Regions from separate parts of the Bacillus bruguierae genome, predicted to be linked through region 4. Evidence: riboswitches for the same ligand, from Rfam matches in the RefSeq annotation. Region 4 holds a riboswitch; each other region holds the start of a gene.
What was found. Region 4 has a riboswitch for S-adenosylmethionine ahead of WAZ07_RS14610 (hypothetical protein). Riboswitches for the same ligand answer to the same signal wherever they lie in the genome.

Region 1 (3,786 bases), on a different contig from region 4:
TGCCAAGTAATATTTGTTCCCATCTATTTTCTCCCCTTACTTTGTCACAACTTCTTTTTGCAAACCACGAATTAGGACCTCTACTACTTCTTTACGACTAAACGTACTTGGTGGTAGTTCTCCATTTCGTAAAAGTTCTCTTACCTTTGTGCCTGATAAAATGACATGCGCTTCTTTTCCATGTGGACATGTTTTTGTTGATGCCATCCCCTCACATTTCGCACAATAAAAACTATGTTCAAAAAAGAGAGGCGTAATCCCTAACTCTTCTACTGTAAAATCGTTGAAAATCTCCTGCGCTTCATACGTGCCATAATAATTTCCAACTCCAGCGTGATCACGACCAACAATAAAATGCGTACATCCAAAGTTTTTTCTGACAAGTGCGTGAAAAATTGCTTCACGCGGCCCTGCGTATCGCATTGCCGCTGGAAATACCGCTAAAAAGACACGGTTATTTGGATAGTAGTTTTCAAGAAGTACTTCGTAACTTTCCATGCGAACATCAGCTGGAATATCATCTGACTTCGTTTCACCAACGAGCGGATTTAAAAATAAGCCATCAACTATTTCAAGAGCTGCTTTTTGAATATATTCATGTGCCCGATGAACCGGATTTCTTGTCTGAAAGCCAACGATTGTTTTCCAGCCACGCCGTTGAAACTCTGCTCGCGTTTCACTTGGATCTAAATAATAAGCGGCAAATTTTTCTTTTTCAATTCGTTTCACAAGCGTAATTGGCCCTCCTACATATACATTAGGACGATCATATAATTTCTTAACACCCGGATGTTTGTCTTCTACCGTTTTATAGACAAGGAATGCCTCTTTTTCTTTGTTAGGCGTGTACATCTCTTCAACTTGAATCACACCATAAGTCACCCCATCTTTTACGAGCCTAACTTCTTCTCCTTCTTGTAATTCTTTCGCTTTTTCTTCTGTTATAGGCAATGTAATTGGAATACTCCATACCTCTCCATCTGTTAATCTCATTTCCTCCACTACTGACACATAGTCACTTTCCCCTAAAAAACCAGTAAGCGGGCTATATCCACCGGTAGCAATAAGTTCTAAATCACTTAATGCAATTGTGTCTAACTCAATTTCCTTTACAATATGTGCAGTTTCATATGTTGTATCAATTCGATTCACCAATGTTTTTGTTTCACTCATTCTCTTCTTCTCCCTTTTTATCAGCCTTTATTGATAATGAAGACCACATTCCGTTTTTGTCTTTCCAACCCACCGTCCATCTCTCAAATCGCCGCCTTCTTGCACCTGTACTGTGCATGTTTCACATCCGATGCTTGGATACCCAATATCATGAAGTGGATTGTATGGTAAATTATGCTTGTATACGTAACGCCACACTTCTTTCCAAGTCCAATGAATAAGTGGACAAATTTTAACAGATTGAAAACGATGATCTTGATTAACAAACTGCGTATTTTTTCGCGTTTCAGACTGCTCTCTTCTCAAACCAGATATCCATGCTTTCCTACCTGTTAGCACTTCTTCTAACGGCTTAATCTTTCTTAATTGACAACAAAGGTTTGGGTTATGTTCCCATAATTTATCGCCATGCTCTTTTGCCTGTTCTTCAAGTGTAAGTTTTGGTTGCTTTTCAATAATATTCAACTTAGGAAATCGTTCTCGTACTTTTTTAATTAAATCGTACGTTTCTTGAAAATGAACATTTGTATCTAAAAATACAACCTTTGCAGATGGATTTACTTGGTTAATTAAATGCAATAATACCATTCCTTCTATCCCAAAGCTGCATGCATACACAATATCCTGCCTATAATGTTCATAGGCCCAGCGCACCGCTGCTAAAGCACCTTTCGTTTCATCATCTTCTGAAAATGAAACAAAATGATCTTTCCATGTTTCATACGTTAACATCGCCCTACCTCCTTCATAAAGTGAAACTTTAATCAGTGGGGATTTTGTTCATCCCCCACTGATTATTAGTTGAACCAATCGGGCTTTTACGGGCAGTTTATCTCCCACCTAACTTCTTAAGAAAAGCGGAAGTGGCTCGTTCAGAATGTGAGGGGGATGGAGCTTCTGACGTAGAGGGTTTTTTTACCTCGTAGGAAGAAGCGAAGCCACCGAACATTCTAGCCACTGGAGCTGGACAATACTTTCGCTGAATTTTGAGGTGGGAGTATTACTGCCCACGAATAGCGGGATAAAACTCATACAAAAAGGCGGCCTTAATCTAATAAAAATAGATTAAAGCCGCCTCTAGTTTTTCTAGTCAGCATGCTTATTTCAAACGTACTTTTTCACTTTTTTCAAGCTGAATCACTTTACCATCTTGTACAACAATTGTAATTGAACCATATTTCATATCAGTAAGCATCGCTTGAATCTTACTTGCTACTTCTTCAAATTGTCCGCGTATCCCCACGAACAGCCCCCCTTTTTTTTCATAAAAAAAACCTTTCCCATTTCGAAAAGACTGTTCCGGTAACGTATCTACCTTATCTTCCAAAATGGATTCCATTTTGCTGGAAGTAGCACCTTACTTTTATAAAGTAGGTTGCCGGGCTTCTTTGGGCCAGTTCCCTCCGCCGCTCTTGATAAGAATGTAATTATATCCGTATTTTATCACAATTCTGAATTTTTTCAATCCTAGTTTTCCGATAAAATTTATATTTTTTAAAAGAAGAAGGAGTTATTCACCTAAAAACTCCTTCTTCAACTAAACAAGAACGTATTTATCCCGCTATTCGTGGGCAGTAAGATCCCCAGCCTCAAGATTGAGGGAGCCACTTCCGCTTTTCTAAAGAAGATAGGTGAGGGATCACTGCTGGCATGTGCAAGGTTGGGTAGGCTTTCCATCAGTGGGGGATGCCCCCCCACACTGATGGAAGTTTCACTTTACACAAATTCCTTTACACGTATGCGATCGTTCCCGATAATATTTTCATACGATTCCCTCTCAACAACAACATGAGATTTTCCATTTTCCGCAAACACAACTGCTGGTCGACGGATCCGATTGTAATTATTCGCCATCGAATAACCATATGCCCCTGTACAAGAGATAGCCAAGAGATCACAAGAAACAACTTTAGGGAGCGCTACATCCCAAATGAGCATATCCCCGCTTTCACAACACTTCCCTGCGATTGAAACAACCTCTTCGGCAGATTCATTCGCTCGGTTTGCTAGCAATGCTTCGTAACGAGCTCCGTAAAGTGCTGGTCGAAGGTTATCTGTCATTCCTCCATCAACTGATACATATTTACGAATGCCTGGAATATCTTTAATCGCTCCCACTGTGTACAAAGTTGTTCCTGCATCACCAACAATACTACGACCTGGTTCTACCCAAATTTCTGGAAGTGGATATCCACATGCTATAAACTGCTCGCGCACCGCATCTGTCACAGCTTGCACATATTCACCAAGAGCAAGCGGTGTATCTCCTTCCGTATAACGAATTCCAAAACCACCGCCTACATTTAATACAGAAGCTACGTAATCCATTTCTTTTCTCACTACTTCTAAAAATTTGTGAAGCACTTCAATTGCACGAACAAATCCTGCTGTCTCAAAAATTTGCGATCCAATATGAGAATGAATTCCCAGCACATGGTAATTTGATTTTTCTAATGCACGTTTCATTGCTTGTAATGCATGCCCCGTTGAAATACCAAAGCCAAACTTGGAATCATCTTGACCTGTTGTAATATATTCATGGGTATGCGCTTCTACTCCTGGAGTCACACGAAGCAGAACGCTTGCAACTTTCCCGTATTCTTCTGCCAAATC
Region 2 (3,786 bases), on a different contig from region 4:
ATATTGGGAAATTAAAATGGATGTATATAGAACATAGAATTTTTTCTACTTAGAGATGATAGGAATGGAGATTGTCTTAGATATGTTTCTGAGCGAGCCGCTTCCGCTTTTAATCATTGTCTAGAGTGGCTAGAATGTTCGGTGGCTGCGCTTCTTCCTCCGAGGCAAAAAGCGCCTCTATGTCAGGAGCTCCAACACCCTCCTGTTCTGACCAAGCCCCTTCCGCTTTTCTTCACAAAAATAAACAGGAAACAACATTGAAATATTGAATATACTAAAGGGAAGGTTGTATCATAGTATATGGTGATCGGGTGATGCCAAGTGGTCTATGTGGACAAAGTAATTATTGTTGAAGGTAAGTCAGATAAGAGAAAGATCGAAGCGATTATTAGAGAACCGGTGGAAATTGTTTGTACAAATGGTACAATTGGTTTGTCGAAAATGGATGAACTCATTGACCAGCTGTACGATAAAGAAGTGTATGTTCTTGTGGACGCAGATGATGCAGGAGAGAAATTACGCAAACAGTTTCGTCGCGAATTTCCACGGGCTGAACATATTTACATTGATCGTTCGTATCGAGAGGTTGCGACTGCACCATCGTCTCATTTAGCGAACGTTTTATGGGGAGCTGACATTGACGTCTATACAGAATTTTTACGGTAAGGAAGGGTACAATGATCGATTGGACAGGACATGAAGCAGTAGTTGCAGTTAGAGATCAAGATAAAACGGTGTTATACGTATATACGCCAATGTGCGGTACGTGTCAGTTAGCTAAAAAAATGTTAACGGTTGTTGAAGCAGCGTTGCCTCATTTAGAAATTGGGATGCTGAATGTAAATTATGCACCGCATTTTGCACGGGAGTATGAAATTGAAAGTGTTCCGTGTTTACTTATATTTGAGAAGAATCAACTTGTAAAGAAAATATATGCATTTCAATCTGTGGAATATTTATATATGGAATTACAATAGGCGGCAAAAATTTTGCCGCCTCGACATATTTCTTGGGAAATAGTAAGAAACAAATGATTTTTCATACAGCTTTTGTCGAGAGAATGACACAGGAGAGCGTGTTATAGAAATGGAATGGTAATATGTAAAACGTGATATGGGGAGTGTGATGAAGATGAAATTGTATTCACTGCTTCAATCATTTGTAACATATGCCAATACGCAATATCACTTAGAACCACTATTACCACAATTCGAAAAGGTTGTTTGTTTTACTTTCCAAGATGAATGTTATTCATTGAATATTTCAAGAGAGAAAATTGAAATTATAAATGGCGTGGTGGGAACAGAAGGGCTTGTTTGTTCTCAAGAAATAGATTTGCGGTTGTTGATTACAGGTCAAGTTCGCTTGCAGTCGCTATTGCGCCGAAATGCGATTACATATAAAGGGACTTATCGAACGATGTTATTATTAGAATCTGTATTTCATATTTGTAAACCGCTACGAGTTGGCGCTTAACTTTCAGAAAGTTTATTTTTCGCTAAAATTTCTGTTGACATCTATTTCATGCGTTGATACAATTCAAAACATAAAATAACGAAAACTTCATAACGATAAAATCAGACGAATTTTATATCTGATTTTCTCTTATCAAGAGAGGTGGAGGGACTGTGCCCTGTGAAACCCGGCAACCGTCAACTTATGTTGAAATGGTGCCAATTCCTGCAAAGCGAATGCTTTGAGAGATGAGAGGAAAGGATAATAGTAATTTATGTATATAAACCTTTCTGCTCATTTTTAAAGCAGAAAGGTTTTTTTGTTGTTTCGATGTAGAAGGACACTCGAACAACAAGATGTTTTTATGGCTATAGCGGAGAGCCGCTTACGCTTTTATAATCCAGCTTCAGCGGCTAGCTCTTCGCGTCTAAGAACCTCCCGCACGAAAAGATAAAAAGCATTTTTTGTGCGAGAGAACCTTAGCCAGTCAGAGCTGGGCAAGCCGCTTACGCTTTTTAATTAAAAAGGGGTGACATCGATGATCATTTTAGAAAATGTAAAGAAAATATATCGCTCCAAACACGGTGATGTTACTGCTGTGGATGATGCGAATTTACAAATAGAAAAAGGCGAGATTTTCGGGGTTATCGGCTATAGCGGCGCCGGAAAGAGTTCGTTAATTCGCTTGTTTAATCAATTGGAGAAACCAACGTCTGGAAAGATTACGATTGGAGAGCGTGTAATTTCAGCAATTACAGGTAAGGAACTTCGCGAAGCACGTCAAGAAATCGGAATGATTTTTCAGCACTTCAACTTACTTTGGTCACGAACTGTTCGTGAAAATATTGCTTTCCCGCTTGAAATTGCTGGAGTGACAAAAGAGAAACGAAGTCAGCGCGTAGATGAATTAATTCGTCTTGTTGGTTTAGAAGGACGAGGCGATGCGTATCCATCTCAGCTAAGTGGTGGACAAAAGCAGCGCGTCGGTATTGCGAGAGCGTTAGCGAATAATCCGAAAGTATTATTGTGCGATGAAGCAACGTCCGCATTAGATCCAGAAACGACAGATCAAATTTTAGATTTGCTTCTCGATATTAATAAACGTCTTGGGTTAACGATTGTACTCATTACACATGAAATGCATGTCATTCAAAAAATTTGTAATCGCGTTGCTGTTATGGAAAAAGGAAAGATTGTTGAAAGCGGCAGCGTGTTAGATGTATTTCGTAATCCGCAGCAAGACATTACAAAGCGTTTCGTTAAGCAAATAACAGATTCTGAAGATGCAGATGAGGCAATTGAGCATTTAGCAGAGAAATACCCGGAAGGAAAGGTCGTGAAGCTGCAGTTTATTGGTGAAGCAGTAGAAAGACCAGTTTTACAGGATTTAATGAAGCAAGATGGAGTGGAAGTGAGCATTCTGCAAGGGAATATTGCGCAAACGACAAACGGGGCGTATGGAAGCTTAATTGTCCACTTAAATGGCGACGAAGATGTGATTGCAAAAGCAATTGCAACGATTCAACAAGAGCAAGTCGAGCTGGAGGTGATTGCACATGGATAATCTGCTTCAAAATGTCGATTGGGATACAATGCTAGAAGCTACCGGAGAAACGCTATATATGACGGTAATTGCCACACTGGCAACATTTGTATTGGGGCTTATTCTTGGATTATTACTGTTTCTTACAGGGAAAGATAATTTATGGGAGAACAAACCAGTCAATGTTGTAATTGGCGCGTTTGTAAATATTTTTCGTTCTATCCCGTTTATTATTTTAATCATTTTACTGATTCCATTTACGAAGTTTCTTCTTAACACAATTCTCGGAGCAAGTGCTGCACTGCCAGCATTAATTGTTGGAGCAGCGCCGTTTTATGCAAGAATGGTTGAAATTGCTCTTCGTGAAATTGATAAAGGTGTCATTGAAGCATCGAAAGCGATGGGGGCAAAGACAAGTACAATTATTTTAAAAGTACTGATACCTGAATCTTTGCCAGCACTCATTTCGGGTATTACGGTAACGGCGATTGCACTTGTGGGCTACACAGCAATGGCTGGAGTAGTTGGTGCAGGCGGCCTTGGTACACTTGCTTATTTAGAAGGATTCCAGCGCAACAATAGCGATGTAACTCTCATGGCAACAATTCTTGTGCTTGTGATCGTATTTATTATTCAAGTGCTTGGTGACTTCTTTACGAAGCGACTTGATAAAAGATAAAGAAGGGTTTTCGTCTCAGACGAAGACTTTCTATAAATTAACTATTTGGAATATTAAGAAAAGGAAAGGGTGTCAGAATATGAAAAAGGTATTATTTTCAGCACTTATT
Region 3 (3,786 bases), on a different contig from region 4:
TGAAGAAAAATCAAACTGTAATAAAAGGGAATGAAGCATAAAGAAAAAGGTATCCTTTGAAAGGGATACCTTTTGTATATTACTTTTCAATTCTTGCCCATTTAAAGTTTAATGGACCTGCAAAATCAACCTCAACGACACCTTTTACATAAGAGCGCTGTAAATAAGATTTTCCGTTTTGATATAGAGGTGAGATTACCGCATCTTTAAATAAGATTTTTTCTGTTTGTTTTAAAGCTTCCCAGCGTGCTTTTTCATTACCAGCGAGATCTGTTTTTACTTTTTTGATTAAATCATCAAATTCCTTATTAGAGTAATGATCTAAGTTGTATGGATTACCGGTTGTGAACAATTCTAAGAATGTAATTGGATCAGCAAAGTCTGGACTCCAGCCATCGATACCAATTTCATAATTGCCTTGTAATAATAAAGTTACTTGTTGCTTACGAGGCTGTGGTTTTAATGTAACTGTTAATCCTTCTAAGTTTTTCTCAAGTTGCTCTTTTAAATACGCTCCTGTTTTCTTTGATAAATCCGTATCGCTTGTTAAAAGTTCTAGTGTAATTTTATCTGGTCCAAGTTCTTGTTTTGCTTTTTTCCATAATTTTTGAGCCTCTTTTGGACTTTCTTTTGTTAAGTCACCATTTTCAGCGCGGAAGTCTTTTCCGTTCGGTCCTTTTGCAAAGTTTTTTGGAATAAGCGAGTAGGCAGGAAGAGAGCCATCATTCAATAGAACATTTACAAAAGCTTTTTTATCGATTGTTTTATCAATAGCTTGGCGAGCATTAATGTTTTGTAGTACTTTATTTTGTTGGTTCATGCGTAAAAATTGTACGCCGACAGCTGGTCGTTCTTTAAAATTAGAATCTTTACGGTATTTATCAACTAAATCAGATGTTAAAACAACACGGTCAAGTTGTTTAGATTCGTATAGGTTTACCTCTGTTGATTTCTCTTTCACGATATTAAAATTAATTTCTTCTAATTTTACAACATCTTTATCCCAATAGTTTGGATTTTTCTTAAATTGGAAGCTTTGTTCATGTTTCCAATTTTCTAATGTAAAGGCCCCATTATAAATTAATGCGTTAGACTCTAAAGCGTACTTCTTGCCTTGTGATTTAAAGAATTCTTCGTTAACAGGCAGGAATGTTGGGAACGCTGTTAAGCTAATAAAGTAAGGCACAGGGCGGTCTAACTCTACTTCCAATGTTTTATCATCAATTGCTTTTACACCTAGTTGATCAAGCGAAAGCTCTTTATTGTTAATCTTTTGCGCATTTTTTATGTCAAAGAATAAGAAAGCATATTCAGAAGCTGTTGCAGGATCAACAGCACGTTGCCAAGCGAATACGAAGTCTTTCGCTGTAACAGGTGTTCCATTGGACCATTTTGAATCTCGTAAATGAAACGTATATTTTGTTTTATCTGCATTAACATCATGCGATTTCGCGACACCAGGAACAGGTTTGTTTCCTTCTCCAAGGTTATATAAGCCTTCAAATACGTTTCTCATCACTTGCCCAGAATCGGTATCTGTTGCACGTGCCGTATCCATCGTACGAATTTCAGTAGGAGATGCTAAGTTAAGTACTTGTTTATCAGGTGCTTTATCTTTTGCTTTTACATCGTTCGCGTTATCTTTATTATAGCTACCGCATCCTGTTAATAATAAGCTTGCTCCTAAAACAGATACGACAGCAGGTAAAAATTTCTTTTTCATGTTTTGTTCCTCCCTAAATTGTTTGTCTACTTTGTTTTCATGTTTTGTTGGCCAACAATTATGAGGGAAATAAAAAATCCCTCTTTTCGTATAGAAAAAGAGGGATTTAAATGTTATAAATGTGCGCACATTTATAAACAAAGTCCCTCATTCTATCTTTCAAGCTAACTGCTTGCAGGAAGTGGCACAGTATTCGCAAGCGAACCTGTTGCCGAGGTTTCACAGGGCCAGTCCCTCCACCTCTCTGGATACAATGAGTAAACATAATAAATAAGTATTAAATTTTGTGTTGCTTTGATTATTCAAAATATTAGCACTGAGATAAAAGAACTGTCAATTAGAATATTAATATTTTGAATTTTAAGTTTAATCAGAACGGAAGGTCATCAAACATTTGCTTGATGACCTTATATATATATCCAAGTAAAAAAACGACATAAAAACCTATTTCTTTTTAGGGGTGGACAAGAGCGTCTGGCCGTGTATAGAAGCGGTTAGGGCCTTTTCCTGCCACATGCCAGGTTTAAAATAAAGGGAGCAAGCGAGTACAGCTCATGTTGTATTTTGCATAGCAGCGACTTATATGTCGAAAAATTAAAATGATCTGAGTTAGCCTCAGTCTTGTTTTACAATTGAATTGTTTTTCCACTAGCTTTTTTATTTGTTGCTTCAATTGCCTCTTGTATCATGTTCATAAAATTATTTTCATATAATACTTTCAAACCTGCTGCAGTTGCGCCACCGGGTGTTGTCACTTGTTCACGAAGCATAGCAGGATTGTTTTCACTTTCTAGCATAGAAGCAGACCCCGTAATCATTTTAATTACGAGATGCTTTGCAGTTATCTCATCGATACCATACCGTTTTGTTGCTTCAATTAAGCTCTCGGCAAAATAGTAGAGAAAGGCAGGGGCGCTTCCTGTGACAGCTGTTAGTTGATGAATTTCTTCTTCTGTACATAATTGTGCGTCTCCAATACCTTTTACGAGCATTTGCAAAATTTCAAGATGTCCTTTGCTTACAAAAGAGCCTGCTGTGTATAAAGAAATGGATTTCCCGATTGTAGCAGCTGTATTTGGCATAATCCAAGCAACGGCAGCACCTTTAGGAAGCTTTGATTCTAAATAAGAAGGTCCAATACCAGCTGCAACTGTTACAATAAACTGATTGCTGACAAGTGGAGAGAGTTCAGTTAACAGTTGTTCATGTGCTTCTGGAGGCATTGCTAAGACGATAACATCAACATCTGCCGCATATTGTTTCCAATCTGTTGTTGTAGAAACAGCATACTTTTCATGTAACTCTGTAAGCCTTTCTTGATTTCGTTGATTGGATACGACAATCTCAGCAATGTGTTCTTTACTTGTATGAAGAAGCCCGGCAAAAAGGGCTTCAGCCATACGACCTGCACCAATAAACAGCACTCTTTGTTTCTTTTGCATATTTTTTGATCCTTCCTGTAGGAAATGTATTGCTAAAACGATAACATTGATAAAAGAGAATTGTAAAAAGAAAAGGCTTGTATACAAAAAAATCCTAGTTTCAGAAAATAGCATTTCCGAAACTAGGATATATCATTAAGCTTTTGCCAAACCAAGTAGAACAGCCCCGCCAATAATTAAAGCACTACCAAGCGCGATAAATACCATTTGACGTTTTGTTTTCTTTTCACCTAAGAAGACAATTGCACCAAACGTTGAGATGACAATCCCTGTTTGAGATAATGAGAAGCTTGTTGCAACGCCAACTCGTGGTAAGGAAAGAAGTAAGAATAAGTTTCCTGTTCCCCAAAGTAGACCAGATACGATATTACGAATTGCATATTTGTTAAATGGCTTATGCTTAAATGTCAGTATAACTGCTCCAACAAACATACCAACTGCTTGCGGTAAAATAGCCGCCCAGCCATCAATGTTGTACCAACGAATAATAATTACATACCCAAAATAACCGAAAGTTGAAACAATTAGAGTGAGTAACCCTTTTTTCAATTGTCCTGGTGGTTGTGCATTTTCTTTATCATCTAAAGAAGTAAATACAACACCGATTACGATGAAAAGAAT
Region 4 (3,786 bases):
ATTTGGAATAGCAACAATTCAACAACTATTAGATATGCAAGTTTCAGTAGAATATCCAACTCATGGTTTCAAACAAGCTGGATTAGAAAATCAAGATGCACAATTATATTTAGCAAGCAACATTCTTCCTCGCAGTAAAAACTATGATGGACCGGTAACAATTTATGACATGTTGCTAGAAGCAAATGAAACCGCTGCTCCAGGAGAAACATTTTCATATAATAATGGTTCTGCTGAAACACTCGCATGGATTATTCGTACTGTAACAGGAAAATCACTCGCAGATCTAATAAGCGAACGTATTTGGTCGCCGATTGGCGCAGAAGAAAATGCTTATTACGTTGTTGACGAAACAGGAGTGGAACAGGCAAGTGCAGGATTAAATACCACCGCTCGAGACATGGCAAGATTCGGGAAGATGATTATAGACAATGGCGTATATGACGGGAAACAAATTATTTCTTCTTCTATTATTGAAGAAATTAAGCATATACAAAAATACGAACTCCCAGTTGGTGATGGTGAGGGATATTCTTACCATAATCAATGGTGGATCTCCCATAACGAGCACGAAGCATTCGAAGTATTTGGCAGTTATGGACAAAGATTATATATCGATCCAACTGCACATATGGTTATCGTTCATTTTTCTTCCAATGCTAATCATAATGGAGAAATACACTCCGCATATGGAAATATGTATTTACAAATCGCGAATCACTTACAGAAAGAGCCCTCTAATTAAGTTAAAATTTTCAAAGTTTTTGTTACGAAAAGAGCTGTCTCATGACAGCTCTTTCTCTATAATTGAAATTACATATTTCCATTGTTCTTCTGAAAAACATAAAGGTTTTAACTGAAATACCATTGAACAGATCTCTTCTATATAATGAACATTTTCCTGTAAAAATTCCCATCGGAGCAACTTAGGTATATGCAAATCTGCAACTTGTTCACTTTGTTCTACTAAAATGTCTACCTCTCTCTTACAAATACCTCTTATAAGATACTCTTCTCGAACTTCTTGTTTGACTTTAGAAAATTGCTTGCTATTCTCCTTTATACCAAATAAACAATCAAGATAAGAACAAAACAAATCATCATCTCTTTTACATACATTCGCAATTTTGTAGATCAGTTCCCTATTTTTCATAATCTTATTACCTTTTTATATATCTTTTGCAGCCATTTCTCTCTTTTTTCTCGTTTACTATTTTTCACTTGTTTCAAAATTGCACCGTTGAAACTATAAGGCTTTGGATGTGCATATACAATTAATATGTTCATTGTAAACAACACCTTCCTTTAATTCCCTTTTGACTTTTTCTATACTCACATGCTATTCTAATACATGTCGAAGGGCAAGCCCCTTTTACAAAGCAACAGACACCTATTCGGCGATGGTGTCTTTTTTATTTGTTAGCCGAGAACGCCCATCTTTCGGGGCACATTTAATTTTTGAACACTACACACTCAGCACCATTTCCTTTTAAAAAGACTGCATAGCACAGTCTTTTTAACTACATAACACTTATCAAATAAAAGTAATTTTCAAACAAATATTACTATAAAAAAGGGAGAATAACTCCCTCTATATTATTTTACCGTGTAGTAAATACCTTTATCATCTATATATTTGTATGGCTCTGCTAAAGTAATTTTCCCATCCAACTTTAACTCATCTAGCAGTCGTAGTAAGTAAAATTGCTGCAGCATCTTCTTCGCAAATTTCCCTTTATGTTCAGTAGCGATATGTTGTTGAATATCCAATAATGTAATCGGCTCTTCCTTTTCTTCCATATATTTATAAATTGCATTACGTAGTGTAATATATTTTTCAAGCGTCATAGTCCACCTACTCCTTTCTTCTCGTTGCCCATCTTTCATTATCGGTTTTTTTACAATAAAAAAACCTCTTCGATAAGAAGAAGTAGATCATATCTCTTCCTTCTTATCTTTCAGAACAAAACTGTTCTGCTGGAATTAGCACCTGCATCGCGGTTGCTGGGTTTCATCGGGCCAGTCCCTCCACCTCTCTGGATAAGAAAATATTCACTTTATCTCTTACTATAATGAGTGTAATTCAAAAAGTCAATTCTTATAAGAATAATCAGGATTTATTTTTTAGAATGCTATGATATTTTCTTTCGTTTTGCTCATACTACAAATGTATACGCCCAAAGGAGGTGTGCACTCATGCAAAAAAATGCACGCGGTCACGTTCAAGATTCTTGTCAAGCTTTACACGAAGCAAAGAACTGTTTACAAAATGCCTTACAAACAGTAGAGAAATCAGATAATCGTCAACGGATTGAACAATCTTTGCAAGCTGTTCAACATGCACTGCAACAATGTGATAGTACAGCGGAAGTTTTGGCTCAGGAATAAAAAATCTACACCAAAAAAGTAAGCACGTATGAATCATGCTTACTTTTTAACTCATGAACTTACTATCAGCCCTTTAATTGAAATAATACTGTAGTAGCAATGAAAAAATAAACTGAATTGACGATTTCCCACACACCAACCTTTAAAATAGTTACTTTTTTACCATACAACACAATCGCACGAATGCAACTTGGAATAAACGCAATGACAAACCAAGGAGACACAATGAACGTACCAACTACAAGTACTAAATGATATCCCCATGAAATCCACCGATATATTGGATTTTTCTTTTCTCGAATCATCGTTTTCACATAGAACGTACTTCCCATAAAGTATAAAAATGAAACAAGTGCAATCAGCCATGCTGTTTCATCAATTGTTTTCATTGTGAAATAATAACTGATCATGCCACCAATACAAAAAACGATAATAGCACTAACGTCATTCAGTAATGCTCGTTCATTCTTTTGACGAGCAAAATAAATGTTTATAAAAAATAATGGAATCATATATATTGCAAAAAAGAGAATTCTCCACTCGTATGTAAGGGAAATTACACCGAACAAAATAGCAAGACTAAAATATATGAGCGCCCAGTGTAAATAGCGCTTTTGTCGCCTTTGTTTCATATACATTAGAAAGGGATATGTTGCTAAATAGACAAATAACCATGCTAAAAAAAGTGGTATGTGTTGCCATGTTGCTTTGCCAATGAAAGCACTCAGCAAAAACGGAATTAGAAGCATCGCCCATGCACCATGTTGCTTCGGAATTACTGGTTTTATCATATAAACACCTCAAAATCGAAAATGATTTTCAATATTCATTATATATAATTTCATTCTTCGACTTTTTATGAAAATGTGTCTATAATTGAACAATTCCAGTTACAACAACACACTGTAATCCTTTTACATCGTAAAAATTTTTCTTAAATCTTTTTATTCTCTAACTCCTTCTCCCATTCACTTAAATAAGGTACATACCCAAGCTCGTTTGGTTCATCAAATAATAGAGAAATGAATTCCAGCTTGTTCCCATCACAATCGAGAAAATACACACTTGCTGCTGGCATCCAACTTTGGACAATAGGCTCTTCATTCCCTTTTTCTTGGCTTCCAATTACCTCTAATCCTCTTTCTTCTAGCCAAATTTTAGAACACTTTAAAAACTCTAAGTCTACTCCAAAAGCAAAATGTTTAAGCTGAATAGAAGCATCTTTTGACTTTTCCCATAACCCTAGCATTTGGTGTCTATCCTCTCCTATCCAAAAAAAGGCTACTTTCCTTTCAATTGATTTTCTTGCTAGCTTTAATCCTAGTTTATTTTTGTAAAAATCAATTGCCCTTTCTAAATCACTTACCTGTAAATGTGTTTCATATATATTCCTTATCA

Region 1: it holds a riboswitch for S-adenosylmethionine, as region 4 does, so the genes downstream of both, WAZ07_RS04985 (YezD family protein) here and WAZ07_RS14610 (hypothetical protein) in region 4, are expected to answer to the same signal.
Region 2: it holds a riboswitch for S-adenosylmethionine, as region 4 does, so the genes downstream of both, WAZ07_RS08475 (methionine ABC transporter ATP-binding protein) here and WAZ07_RS14610 (hypothetical protein) in region 4, are expected to answer to the same signal.
Region 3: it holds a riboswitch for S-adenosylmethionine, as region 4 does, so the genes downstream of both, WAZ07_RS20405 (peptide ABC transporter substrate-binding protein) here and WAZ07_RS14610 (hypothetical protein) in region 4, are expected to answer to the same signal.

What each region holds. Positions count from the first base shown of each region.
Region 1 is NZ_JBAWSX010000002.1:162,482-166,267, reverse strand. Features, by position in the region: gene cysC (adenylyl-sulfate kinase) at 1-23, opposite strand, end outside; gene sat (sulfate adenylyltransferase) at 37-1,173, opposite strand; gene WAZ07_RS04990 (phosphoadenylyl-sulfate reductase) at 1,201-1,905, opposite strand; gene WAZ07_RS04985 (YezD family protein) at 2,273-2,416, opposite strand; SAM riboswitch class I at 2,487-2,595, opposite strand; gene lysA (diaminopimelate decarboxylase) at 2,890-3,786, opposite strand, start outside.
Region 2 is NZ_JBAWSX010000003.1:362,757-366,542, forward strand. Features, by position in the region: gene WAZ07_RS08460 (toprim domain-containing protein) at 322-666, shown strand; gene WAZ07_RS08465 (thioredoxin family protein) at 678-977, shown strand; gene WAZ07_RS08470 (hypothetical protein) at 1,132-1,476, shown strand; SAM riboswitch class I at 1,603-1,710, shown strand; gene WAZ07_RS08475 (methionine ABC transporter ATP-binding protein) at 1,994-3,019, shown strand; gene WAZ07_RS08480 (methionine ABC transporter permease) at 3,012-3,677, shown strand; gene metQ (methionine ABC transporter substrate-binding lipoprotein MetQ) at 3,757-3,786, shown strand, end outside.
Region 3 is NZ_JBAWSX010000015.1:57,890-61,675, forward strand. Features, by position in the region: gene WAZ07_RS20400 (YhgE/Pip domain-containing protein) at 1-41, shown strand, start outside; gene WAZ07_RS20405 (peptide ABC transporter substrate-binding protein) at 80-1,723, opposite strand; SAM riboswitch class I at 1,873-1,978, opposite strand; gene proC (pyrroline-5-carboxylate reductase) at 2,350-3,165, opposite strand; gene WAZ07_RS20415 (GRP family sugar transporter) at 3,301-3,786, opposite strand, start outside.
Region 4 is NZ_JBAWSX010000008.1:80,632-84,417, forward strand. Features, by position in the region: gene WAZ07_RS14595 (serine hydrolase domain-containing protein) at 1-745, shown strand, start outside; gene WAZ07_RS14600 (group-specific protein) at 785-1,153, opposite strand; gene WAZ07_RS14605 (hypothetical protein) at 1,150-1,287, opposite strand; gene WAZ07_RS14610 (hypothetical protein) at 1,597-1,848, opposite strand; SAM riboswitch class I at 1,949-2,047, opposite strand; gene WAZ07_RS14615 (hypothetical protein) at 2,197-2,388, shown strand; gene WAZ07_RS14620 (YwiC-like family protein) at 2,454-3,176, opposite strand; gene WAZ07_RS14625 (VOC family protein) at 3,323-3,786, opposite strand, start outside.